Stratiformator vulcanicus: one gene and its partner. The protein of the gene in region 1 interacts with the protein of each later gene in a pairwise test. Links are inferred from orthologs where the notes say so. Each region holds a gene or a part of one and is shown on either strand. Other genes may lie near its edges.

Evidence for each region.
Region 2: the proteins of Pan189_RS11605 (region 1) and def interact in binary tests that used the Escherichia coli proteins (3 or more experiments, as listed by UniProt). The link is inferred for Stratiformator vulcanicus from one-to-one orthologs.

Annotation. Positions count from the first base shown.
Region 1 is NZ_CP036268.1:2,960,078-2,965,993, reverse strand. What follows is about bases 1,931-4,680. They hold Pan189_RS11605 (aspartate-semialdehyde dehydrogenase), read right to left. Parts: upstream 3,933-4,680; coding sequence 2,928-3,932; downstream 1,931-2,927. Other genes in these bases: purD (phosphoribosylamine--glycine ligase), read left to right, coding at 4,385-4,680; Pan189_RS11610 (REP-associated tyrosine transposase), read left to right, coding at 2,293-2,853; Pan189_RS11615 (DUF1622 domain-containing protein), read left to right, coding at 1,931-2,160. Also shown: Pan189_RS11630 (6-phosphofructokinase), read left to right, coding at 1-257; Pan189_RS11625 (hypothetical protein), read right to left, coding at 275-964; Pan189_RS11620 (type 1 glutamine amidotransferase), read right to left, coding at 964-1,656; more of Pan189_RS11615, read left to right, coding at 1,726-1,930; more of purD, read left to right, coding at 4,681-5,659; Pan189_RS11595 (3-oxoacyl-[acyl-carrier-protein] synthase III C-terminal domain-containing protein), read left to right, coding at 5,786-5,916.
Region 2 is NZ_CP036268.1:1,631,575-1,637,709, forward strand. What follows is about bases 1,765-4,733. They hold def (peptide deformylase), read left to right. Parts: upstream 1,765-2,935; coding sequence 2,936-3,532; downstream 3,533-4,733. Other genes in these bases: Pan189_RS06275 (sugar nucleotide-binding protein), read right to left, coding at 1,765-1,924; Pan189_RS06280 (hypothetical protein), read left to right, coding at 2,384-2,797; fmt (methionyl-tRNA formyltransferase), read left to right, coding at 3,631-4,575. In the rest of the region: Pan189_RS06270 (carbon starvation CstA family protein), read left to right, coding at 1-245; more of Pan189_RS06275, read right to left, coding at 1,010-1,764; Pan189_RS06295 (DUF1559 domain-containing protein), read right to left, coding at 5,188-6,096. UniProt on the Escherichia coli protein: Removes the formyl group from the N-terminal Met of newly synthesized proteins. Requires at least a dipeptide for an efficient rate of reaction. N-terminal L-methionine is a prerequisite for activity but the enzyme has broad specificity at other positions.

The DNA of each region.
Region 1 (5,916 bases):
ACGTCATGCTTGGCAGCCAACTCGGCGTCGGAGCCTACCGCGCACTAGTTGAAGAACGGCGAACGAGCGTGATGGTCTCCGTCGCTGGTCAGCTCGATCTCCACTACGTGCCGTTTGCGGAATTGGTCGATCCGAAGACACTTGTCACCGTCGTCCGGTTCATCAAGACCGACTGCGACTTCCACAAGCTCGCCCGTTTCCTCGAATCTCACAATGCGGCCGATAATGTTCCAGAAGATGTGCTTTCGAATCGGTGATCGGCAACGCCCTTCGATTAGTCGAAGCGACTGCGTACATCCTTAAGATTCATTACGATCAACGCCCATATCCCGAACGGCAGCGATAGGCCCAACAGCGGCCCGCAAACCGGGATGCAGGCAAGAATAGCACCGGTCATCGCCCAACCCCGTGAAAAGTGTCGGTGCAGATTGTAAGCGCCAGCGGCGACGACAAGGCCCCCGCCGATCCACACGAACGAGGAGATCGCCATGCCCAGGTATATGTACATTTGCAGTGTTTGCGGATCGATGTTCGGATTCCGCGGGCGTGGAGGCGGTCCGGCAAGTGAGCCCACAAGCCCCCACGCTTGAAAGAAGATTGAGGCGAAGGCACACAGGTAAAGGAAGATCGCAGGCACGAGCGTGTCGATCGCGACACCGCCGTCGTATTCCTGACGACGTTTCTTCTTTCGCTTTTTCGGACTGGCCGATTTCCGGCGAGTCGGCCGAGCCGCCGGTCCCGATTCGATATCACTGAAGTCCTCGCTGAAATCTTCGGCCCAAGGGTCTGATTCTGGGACCGTGACCGGCTTTTCGCACTTCTTGCAACGGAACTTCTTCCCCGCTTTGTCGTCGCCAAACTTGTAAGGACGCCCGCAGTGCGGGCAGGTCATCTCAATTGCCATTTTGATCGTGAAAGTTGAGCAGTGATGTGATTTCAGCAGTGATGAACTGTCAGAAGACATTAAGCGGATCTGAGGTATTCGAGCAATGACCGCAAGATTTGTCCAGCATTGTCGCAAAGTTCATGACAGTCGCTGATCTGCTCTACGTTTTGCTGAAATAGCCCGTCCCCAATCTCATGGCCGCAGTTCTCTGCCAATGAGGCGACACTCCCCGGCGTTGCCTCCAAGTGGAACTGGAGACCGATCACGCGTCGGCCGTACTGAAACGCTTGATTCGGACAGACATCGGTCTCCGCAAGTCGTATCGCACCGTCCGGCAGATCGAATGTCTCGCCGTGCCAATGTAAGGGGGTAAACGTCTCCGGAAATCCGGCAAACGCTTCCGGCTTGGTCGACTCAACCCGCCGCACGGCAAACCATCCGATCTCTTTTTCTGATGCTTTGTAGATCGATGCACCGAGCGCTTTTGCAATGAATTGCGCCCCCAGGCAGACGCCGAACACAATTTTGTCGGCCTCGATCGCCGCCTGAATCAACGTGGTTTCCGGGGTGATCCAGTCGTGCTCCGCTTCGTCGTTGACACTCATCGGCCCGCCCATCACCACGAGCATGTCGAACTCGTCAAGTGCCGGCAGCGGGTCGCCGCGGTAGACGTGACTGACGGCAACCGTCGCCCCGCGCTCCAGCGCCCAATCCGCAATCGCCGCCGGGCCTTCAAACGGGACGTGCTGGAGTACATGGATTCTCTGCATGATGCTCTCCTCGTAATGGAACGACCGCCGCGGGCTGACAACGCAAGGCGGACTCCTTATAAGCGCATTATGTTTGACACGATCATACCATCGTTATTGGCCGACCTGACATCGAACGGTGATGCGTACGGAAGCTGGGCGAAACCCAGTTTCGTGCATCCGCTGGCGGAGTGGGCGGCGGCAATCGTCGAAACCGTCGGCCTGACGTTGCTCGTCGTTCTTTCATTCCACGCCCTATTGCGTGGCATTTGGCGAGCCGCCACGACAAAGGACTCCCGCCTCGTCTTCCGGGAGACCAGAAGTCGGCTGATCCGCGGCATTCTGCTCGGGCTCGAGCTACTCGTCGCCGCCGATATCATTCACACGGTCGCCGTCGAACTCAGCTTCACCAGCGTCGGCGTCCTCGCGATCATCGTGGCGATCCGAACGTTTCTCAGCTTCACCCTTGAAGTCGAAATGACCGGCAAATGGCCGTGGCAGCAGGAAGACGGCGAGGAGGCGTGACTGACGCTTTGAGATATGCCGGGTGGCGGGGCTGAACCGAAGGGCCAGCCCCGGAGGGTAGAGTTTCGATCCTATCAGCGATCGAATCGACGGAAGTGGCGTCGTCTACGAATCGTTTTTACACTTTTGACCATGCAGTCGCGTCGCACGCTTAATTTTCCGGGCCACGCGCACGAGTTGACGTTCTCGTGCTATCGCGGCTATCCGTTTCTCACGAAGAACCGCACACGCGACTGGCTCCGCGAGTCGATCGACGCCGCTCGCAAGCGGTGGGAGTTTGACCTTTGGGCGTTCGTTGTGATGCCGGAGCACGTGCATCTTATGGTCCATCCTCGTCGCCAGGACCATGACGTGACTGTGATGCGAAAGGCCATCAAAGAGCCAGTTGCCAAAAAGGCCGTGGCCTACCTTACAGAAAATAGTCCGGAATGGCTTGAGCGAATTAGCGTTCGCTCAGGTGCACAAGTTCGCCGTCGCTTCTGGCAGAAGGGTGCCGGGTACGATCGCAATGTCTACGAACCGAAGACGCTGTCAACGATGATCGACTATATTCACGAAAACCCGGTTCGGCGCGGACTCTGTCGGCGAGCGATCGATTGGGAATGGTCGAGCGCCGCTCAACTGATCGGCTCTGGAACAGCGCCGATTCTGGTCGATCCAATCCCTCCCGAGTGGCTCTATGGTGTCCCGTAGGCGGGGCGAGTGATCGGCATCGCACTTACGGGGCTGGCCCTTCGGTTCAGCCCCGCCACCCAAGCCGTCAAAAACTAACTGCTCTTCGACAGCAATTCCGCGATCTGCACCGCGTTCGTTGCCGCTCCCTTGCGGAGATTATCGCTGACGCACCAGAACGAGAGGCCATTGGGGTGCGAGATGTCACGGCGGATGCGGCCGATGTAGACGCCGTCGCGGTCGGTGCAGGTCGCGGGCATCGGATAGAGATCGGTCGACAGGTCGTCCATGACTTCGAGCCCCGGGAAATTCGAGAACAGTTCCCGCGCTTCCTCGGGCGAGACAGGCCGCTCCGTCTCAACGGTAATCGTCTCGCTGTGGCAGTTGGCGACGGGGATGCGGACGCAGGTCGCGTTGATCTGCAGCGACTCGTCGCCGAGGATCTTCCGCGTTTCGCGGACCATCTTCAGTTCTTCGCTGGTGTAGCCATCATCCTTGAAAGAGCCAATCTGTGGGATCGCATTGAAGGCGATCGGAAACGCAAACGCTTCGTAGGTATAAGCCTGTCCGGCGAGATGAGCCCGGCTTCCCTCTTCGAGATCGGCCGTTCCCTGCAGCCCCGCTCCGCTGACGGCCTGATAGGTGCTCACGATCACGCGGGTCACCTTGGCCGCATCGTGCAGCGGCTTGAGGGCGAGGACCATTTGCGTGGTTGAACAGTTCGGGCTGGCGATGATGCCTTTTGCGTCGAGCGCCGCCTGCGGATTGATCTCCGGCACGACCAGCGCGACATCGGGATTCATCCGCCAATAGCCCGACTCATCAATGACACGCGAGCCGGCCTCGATCGCGTGCGGCAGGTACTCGGCGGCAATATCGTCTGGGGTCGAGGCGATAACCAGTTCGTCGGGGGCGAACGCATCGTGGGTGAGCTCTTCGATCGTGTGAGGCTCGCCGCGAAATTCGATCGTCTTGCCCGCACTTCGCTTCGAGGCGAGAAATCGGAACTTCTCCGCCTGAAATCGGCGTTCTTCCAGAAGGCGGATAATGATGCGGCCGACGGCCCCGGTAGCACCAACGACGGTCACTGTCTTGATCACAACGAACTCCAGAAATTCACAAGCCTAAGGCGAAAACCGCTACGTGCTGACATATCCCCGCCTGGTGTGGCCCGGACAGCGTCCGGGTCGCGGAGCGACAAGAGCATTCAGCTTCAAATATGCCGACGGAACATGCCTGAAAAGCCGTTCGAGATCGGTAGCTAAATCCTCTTGCGGCTTCGCCGCCCGGACGCTGTCCGGGCCACTCCTCTACAGACGGTATGCGCAACTGGTAGGGCAGATAAAGTTGGGTATCACGCTCAAATAACCGAACGGCACGGTATATCCGCCCGGACGCCGAGTCTCAATGATCGGTTCGGAGCCAAGCTGTCGCAATCGGGCTGCTACAGACGACGGGCCGCAGGCGATATACTGCACGCCTTACGAGCTAAATACGACGGTCGCACGGTCTGACGGACCGGAGCGGCCTACAAACGGCGGGAGCCGAATCGATGCGAGTACTGGTGGTGGGACAGGGCGGTCGGGAACATGTTCTCGCGTGGAAAATTGCGCAATCGCCGAAAGTCGAACAGGTCTACTGCGCGCCGGGCAATGCTGGGACGGCTGCCGATGTTCAGAATGTCGATATCGCGGCTGACAACGTCCGCGAACTGATCGCGTTCGCCACTTCAGAAAAGTTCGACCTGACCGTGATCGGGCCGGAAGTCCCGCTTGTCGCTGGATTGTCCGATGCGCTCGTCGACGCCGGGTTACGCGTGTTCGGTCCTTCCAAGGCCGCGGCAGAACTCGAAGGAAGCAAGGCGTTCGCCAAGCAGGTGATGCGGCAGGCCGGCGTGCCGACGGCCGATTTCAAAGTCTTCACGGAGGCTCGTGAAGCGTTTACCTATTTGGAGGAGCGCGAGGATGAGCCGATCGTCGTGAAGGCAGACGGTCTGGCCGCGGGCAAGGGAGTTATGGTCTGTTCCGGTCGGGACGAAGCACTCGCGGCGGTTCGTGAAATCGCGGTCGACCGGGCGTTCGGCGATGCCGGAGGGCGAATCGTCATAGAGGAAAAATTGGTCGGTCAGGAAGCGAGCATCCTCGCGATCATCGACGGAAAGTCGATCTTGCCGCTAGAGACCGCTCAAGACCATAAGCCTGCGTACGATGATGACGAAGGGCCGAATACCGGCGGGATGGGAGCTTACTCCCCCGCCCCAATCGTCACGCCGGAGATGATGGAACGCATTTATTCCAAAATTCTCATCCCGACCGTCCATGAAATGAAACGGCTCAAACGTCCGTTTAAGGGCGTGCTTTATGCCGGTTTAATTTTGACGAGTCAGGGGCCGAAAGTTCTCGAATACAATGTTCGCTTCGGTGACCCGGAGGCACAGCCGGTCTTGTCGCGGCTTAAGACCGATCTGATTGACGTACTTGTCGCTGCGGCCGACGGCAAATTGCATAACCTGCCCGACTTGACTTGGGACTCTCGCCCGGCCGTCTGTGTGGTGATGGCGTCCGAAGGTTACCCCGGCAAATACGAGAAAGGGCATCCCATCCGCGGACTTGCAGAAGCCGACGCGATGAAAGACGTGAAGGTCTTTCATGCGGGGACCAAGATTCGTGGTGATACGGTCGTTAACGACGGCGGCCGCGTTCTCGGCGTGACCGCTCTCGGAGACGACATTACCTCGGCAAAACTTCAGGCCTATTCCGCGGTTAAGAAAATTCGTTGGCAGGGCGCGTGGTGCCGCAAGGATATCTCAGATAAGGCGCGAGCCTAGCGGGTGGCTATTTGGTGGGCTAAGAGCGATCAATAATCGCCGCCCAATCTAGCATTCTAACTTTGCCTGCAGGCTCTTTCCTTGATTTGAATAACCGAAGATTGAGTAATACGTCCGAAAATCCCAATGGCTCATAATCAAAGCTACATCACGGCGACGGGTCGCTTTCTCCCGGGCGAGCCAGTGAAAAACGACGAAATTGAAGAGCGATTGGGCCTGATCGGCGGACGGCCTTCTCGCGCTCGGGATCGCGTGCT
Region 2 (6,135 bases), 1.3 Mb from region 1 along the record:
TCGTGCCCGCTTGGGCGATGCTCTATCAGGTCTTCATGCAATGGCTGCCGCGAGCGATGGACCCGCAGTTTTCCGACGAAGCATGGATGAATTGGATTTTGTTCGGCTTCGGACTCGCCATTACCGCGTTGCAGATCTGGATGATCGTCGAAGCGATTCTCACCTGGTCACGGGCCAAAGGCGTCTTGGAAGAGCTACTGCCGCCGCTCCCCGAGCGCGACGCCGTCGCTTCGCCCGGTGCATAGGAAAACGAACCGGTAACCAACGGTTCGTTTAGAGAACGTCGTTAATGGTAGTGCCAATCACATCGAATCATCGGAGAGGCCCACAAGCCGCGCACGGAGTAAGCGGACCGTGTGAGTGATCCGCTTACTCCGTGCGCGGCTTGTTGAACCAATTCATCCTGCGGCAGCGATTGCGAGCCTTCTCCTCTCGGGAGAAGGTGGCCGAAGGTCGGATGAGGGGGTGGAGGGGCGCTCGTGAAACGCCATCATGGTTCGCTCTAAAGCCTTGCCCAACGAGCATCAACTCCGCGGCTGGAGGCTCAACCGCCGTCGCATCCCCTCACCCCAACCCTCTCCCGAGCGGAGAGGGGGCACTTTGTGCCGTATGTCGGGTAACAAGCCGCGCACGAAGTAAGCGGACCGTGTGAGTGATCCGCTTACTACGTGCGCGGCTTGTTGAACCAATTCATCCTGCGGCAGCGATTGCGAGCCTTCTCCTCTCGGGAGAAGGTGGCCGAAGGTCGGATGAGGGGGTGGTGGGGCGTTAAACGAAGGGCACTGCTGTTAGCTCTTAATCTCATTTCGAAGAGCATTCTACCGCCGCAATCCATCAAACCGCTGCCGCATCCCCTCACCCCAACCCTCTCCCGAGCGGAGAGGGGGCACTGCGTGCCTTTGTGCCTGCGGCAGCAAGGGTTCGGCAAAGTCATCAATAGCCGACACAAGCCGCGCAAAATAAGCGGACCGTGAGAGCGACCCGCTTACTTCGTGCGCGGCTTGTCACGCTACGCGGCGATGAGTTCTCGAACGGGTTCGGTTGATGCCGCTTCAGCCCGCTGTCCGGCCAACCGGACGAGGCCTTCATCAACCATCGGCAGGGCCAGATTGAGCAGGTTCCGGACGCGTTTGCTGTTGAGCCCGGTCTCTCCGGCTCCGAACCCCGCGGCTCGGGTCGTCAGTGTCGGACCCGGTGTGATCTCCGGAGCCGGTAGTTGAAACACATCGGCCAAAGTTCGAGCGAAGTCGGCAAAGCTGCACCGTTCGGCTCCGCCGAGGTGGAGCGTGCCGGTCAATTCTTCTTCGATGGCCCGCGCGATCATGTCGGCCAGATCGGTTGCCAGAATCGGTGTCGCGTGACGGACGGCGTCGAGATGTTCGGTTCGCCCGCGGCTCAAATCGTCGACTAAAGTTTCGACGTAGCCGTTCCCGTCGGGAGACCAGCCGTAGGCATGGGTTCGCACAATCAACGACTCCGGAAGGACTCGACGAACGAGGTCTTCCATTTCCACGATCAGCCGGGCTTCGCGGCTGGTGCAGCGGTTCGGCGAATTTTCTTCGTGAAACAGACGAGGTCCGGTGAAGACCGCGTCGGAAGAGACAAACGTCAGTCGAACCGACTCGTCGTGTGCGGCGCGAAGCCAGATCCGAAGTGTATTCGCGTCGTCGGAAGTCAGTTCGGTGCGTGCCCAACAGCTTTCGGCTGCCGCGCCACAATAGATGATTTGTGAAGCTCCGCTCGCCGCGATCACATCGCGAGCGATCTCAACCGCGACCGTCGTCGAATAGGCGTCCTGCTCTTCGTCCGACAGATGCGTCGGCACAACGAGCGGGCGGGCAGAAACTCGAGTTTGATCGGCCAGTCCGGCGGCGAGATTCGCGCCGGTTGTGAATTCGCTGCCCAGTACCAAAATATCGTCCACGCCAGCCTCCGTGCTCGCGTCCTGCGGGTCAGTCCAATCTGCTGCGTCCCGGCGGTTCGCACCGGGGCGGCGACTATAGGAGGCCAACGATGCCGAAGCCAAGGCCAATTTGTGAGAGGCGTTTAGGTGAGAGGTGATGGGTGAGAGGTGATGGGTGCCGCATTCATTCCGCTTCTCGCTTCTCACTTCTCGCTTCTGACTCCTGACTCTCGACTCCTGACTCTCGCCCGCCCTTCGGCCGAAATGCTGTGAATCTTGAAAGTAAATTGTACAAACCGAAAAAGAACTGTTTTGGCCCGTGTTGACCGTTCTGCGAGTCGGCTCTTACAGTCTGGTCCACGTCGGCAGTCGATCACTCCCACTGCAACGCCCGTTGCAAACGTCTGCCGAAACCCGACCCAATCGGACACTCGTTCGAACGACTCGCATCTCTCCCGCGGACCGAAAAGGATTTCAGTCATGAAACGTCTCGCACTTGCCATGCTCGGCCTTGCCGTCAGTGCTATTTCGACCGGATGCTGCTGCCTCAGCGGCGGTGGCGGATGCGGCCCGTGTGGCGGCGGAGCATACTACGGCCCGACGCCGGGTGTCGTCGCACCGGGTGGTTGCCCCAACGGCAACTGCGGCATTGGTGCCGCTGCTCCTGGCTACGGGATTTCCCAAGCCTCCGTCATCCCGACGAACGCCAACGCCCAATTCGCCTCGGCCGCTCCGGCTTACACACCGGTCTCAGCTTCGACCGGACCCATTGCCACGACCTCGGCTCAGCCGACGTCCGGCCCGGTCATCATGCAGGCAGGTGGTTTCCAGACCGGCCCGCAGTTCACGCAAGCCGCCCCCGGCATTCGCATGAATCCGCTGCCGACTTACTAAGTGAAGTTGATGAGCCGCAACCGACGGGAATAGGGTTCAACACGGGCTCATTGTTGAATGCGTCCTTTCGGTCGCGGCTCAACGGTGGGGCCGGGTATAATCGGGGCATCGATAATCGAATGTCACGATGCCGCCACCATGCAAATTGTCCGCTTTCCCCATCCCGCTCTACGTTTTGAATCGGTCCCCGTGCGTGAGATCAACGCCGGGCTGCGTGCCATCGTCCGGCGGATGTTCGACTTGATGTATGAAGCCAACGGCATCGGCTTGGCCGCCAATCAGGTCGGATTGCCGTTGCGGCTGTTCATCATCAACCCCACCGGCGATCGGGATGTGGGGGACCAGGAGTTCGTTTTCATCAATCCGCAAATTCTCAAGCGGAACGGTTCCGAGGCGGCCGAAGAAGGTTGCCTGAGTCTGCCGAGCATTTACGGCGACGTTCGCCGGGCTGAGCGGATCTCCGTGGAAGCGTTCGATTTGAAAGGTCGCTCGTTCCGGCTCGACCTCGAGGAGCTTCACGCCCGGGTCGTGCAGCACGAATACGATCACATTGACGGCGTGATCTTTCCCGACCGGATGACCGACGACGATCGGTCGGAGATCACGGAACAACTCGCCGCGATGGAAACCGTGTTTCGCGAAGCACAAACGAGCGGCGAACTGCCCTCGGATGAGGAATTGCTCGCCGAGATCCAAGCGATGGCCGACGGTAAGCACGCACTCCCGACGGTGTAGGGCGTGTTGTGCCCGATGAATACGACTTGGCGATGAGCGCAGAGAACCGGAAAAAATCCTCTTTCGCTCACCAATAACTTCTCACCACTCACCGCTCCATGCGCATCATTTTCTTCGGCAGCGGCTCGTTCGGATTGCCGACTCTCCATGCGCTGATTCGCTGCGAGCATGAGGTCGTCGCGGTCGTCACGCAGCCCGATAAGACCGGTCGAGGACATCATCGGCACGTCAATCCGATCAAAGAAGCGGCCAACGAGGCCGGTCTTACTTTGCTGCAGCCGGCGAACGTCAACGACGATGACTCGCTGAATGAGCTTCGGGAACTGAAGGCCGAGTTGTTTATCACGGCCTCTTACGGGCAGTTGCTCAAGCAGCCGTTTCTTGACCTTCCGCCGCGTGGGACGATCAATCTTCATGCTTCACTGCTGCCGAAATATCGAGGGGCCGCGCCGATTCACTACGCGATTTGGTCTGGCGAAACGCAGACCGGCATCACGATTTTTCAGGTCGTCAAGAAGCTCGACGCCGGCGACATGCTGGCGAAGGTGACCACCCCGATCGGTCCGCACGAAACGACCGGCGACCTGTTCGATCGGCTGGCTGACCTTGCTGCTCCACTCACACTTGAGGTCATTGACGGCATCGCCCAGGGCACGCTGACGCCGGAACCTCAAAATGAGGCGGAGGTGACGTTCGCCCGCTCGCTTCGCAAAGAACAGGGGCAGATTGACTGGTCGAAGTCGGCGGCCGAGGTCGATTGCCACATCCGGGCGATGCAGCCTTGGCCGGGGCCGTTTACATTCTTGCGAATCGACGATCGCGAACCCGAGCGGATCGTGATGACGGCGGTCGAGCCACTCGACTTCACGACACACGAGGCATTGCCCGGTGCGATGCGAATCAGCGACGACGGCGAACTATTCGTCGCCTGCGGTCGCGAAACGGAGGTCCGTGTCGAAAAGCTTAAGCCCGCCGGCAAGCGAGAAATGACGGCAACAGAATTTACTCGCGGCCGAAGCCTGAGCCAGGCCACGTTTTTGTGATTGAAATCATCACAAGCCGCGCACGAAGTAAGCGGACCGTGTGAGTGATCCGCTTACTACGTGCGCGGCTTGTTAAATCATTCTATTCTGCGGCAACGATGACGGGCCTTCTCCACTCGGGAGAAGGTGCCGAAGGCGGATGAGGGCACTTCGTGCCTTTGTGCCTGCGGCAGCAACAGCGGGCCTTCTCCTCTGGGGAGAAGGTGCCGAAGGCGGATGAGGGGGCGGTGAGGCGCTCGCGAAACGTCATCGTTGTTAGCTCTTAAGCCTTGCCCAAAGAGCATCAGCGCCGCGGCTGGCGGATCAATCGCCGCCGCATCCCCTCACCCCAACCCTCTCCCGAGCGGAGAGGGGGCACTTCGTGCCTGCGGTCGCGATCGTGAGGTCTCAATGTGGGCAACAAGCCGCGCACGAAGTAAGCGGATAAAGCACGCTCAATTGGCCCTGCACGATGTAAGCGGGCCGTGTGAGTGATCCGCTTACTACGTGCGCGGCTTGTCATCGACGTGAGAGTGATCCGCTTACTTCGTGCGCGGCTTGTCATCGAGACGAAAAAAGCCCACGGGCGGGACCCGTGGGCTTTCGATCGAAAGCGATCGTCGTCAATTCCGCTTAGAATTCGCCGACGACGTTGCCGTCGTTGATCGTGGCGAGATTCGTCAGCGTAACGCCATCAATGTTTTCGCTCAGGAACTTAACCGCTCCGTCCGCGAGTACGAACTGGGCACCACCGACGTGAAGGCTGTTGAAGCCGTCATCGGCATTGGCTGTGACATCCGCGTTGATGCCGGTGCCTGTCGCACCGACCACGGCGACAAATTCAGCCGGGGTACCAGCTGCCGTAGTCGTATCGCACATGAAGACGTTACCGGCATTTGAGTTAACCTTGCCGGCCGAACCATCGTACTCCCAAGCCCGTTCACCCACGGCGAGTGTGTTGCTCGTTCCGTCGGTGATGTCGCGAATCGCGATCGAATTCCGTTGGTGTGTATTGCTGAGGAAGTTACCCCACACGAACACGCCTGTCAGCGCAGTCGAGTTAGCGATTGCCACGACCGGAGCGTTAAGCGGCGAATTCACCCCAACGTAGTTCGACATCGTGGTATTGATTGCATTGATCGGATAGATCGAGTTGTGCGTCGGACCGGGGTCGGACGGACACCGCATCGCCGTCAGCACGAGTGGTTCGGAAACCAAGTTCGCTTGGTCATACGGATCAGCCGTGCCAGCGTTGAGGTTGTCGTACAGCGGTGCCTGATCGATGAACGGAAGGATCATCGTGCCCCAGGCCCATGCCCCGTTCGTGCCGGTCACGGTGGCGTAAGCCCCGGCCGGGAACATCTTGTAGTTATCGTGATAGTTGTGCAGGGCAAGGCCGATCTGCTTGAGATTGTTCTTGCACTGGGTTCGCCGGGCCGCTTCACGGGCCTGCTGGACGGCGGGGAGGAGCAGCGCGATCAGGATCGCGATAATCGCGATCACGACCAGCAGCTCAATCAGCGTAAAACCTTTGCGTTTCATCAGGAACTCTCCGAAAAAAGGAATGAGATGAGTAACTTA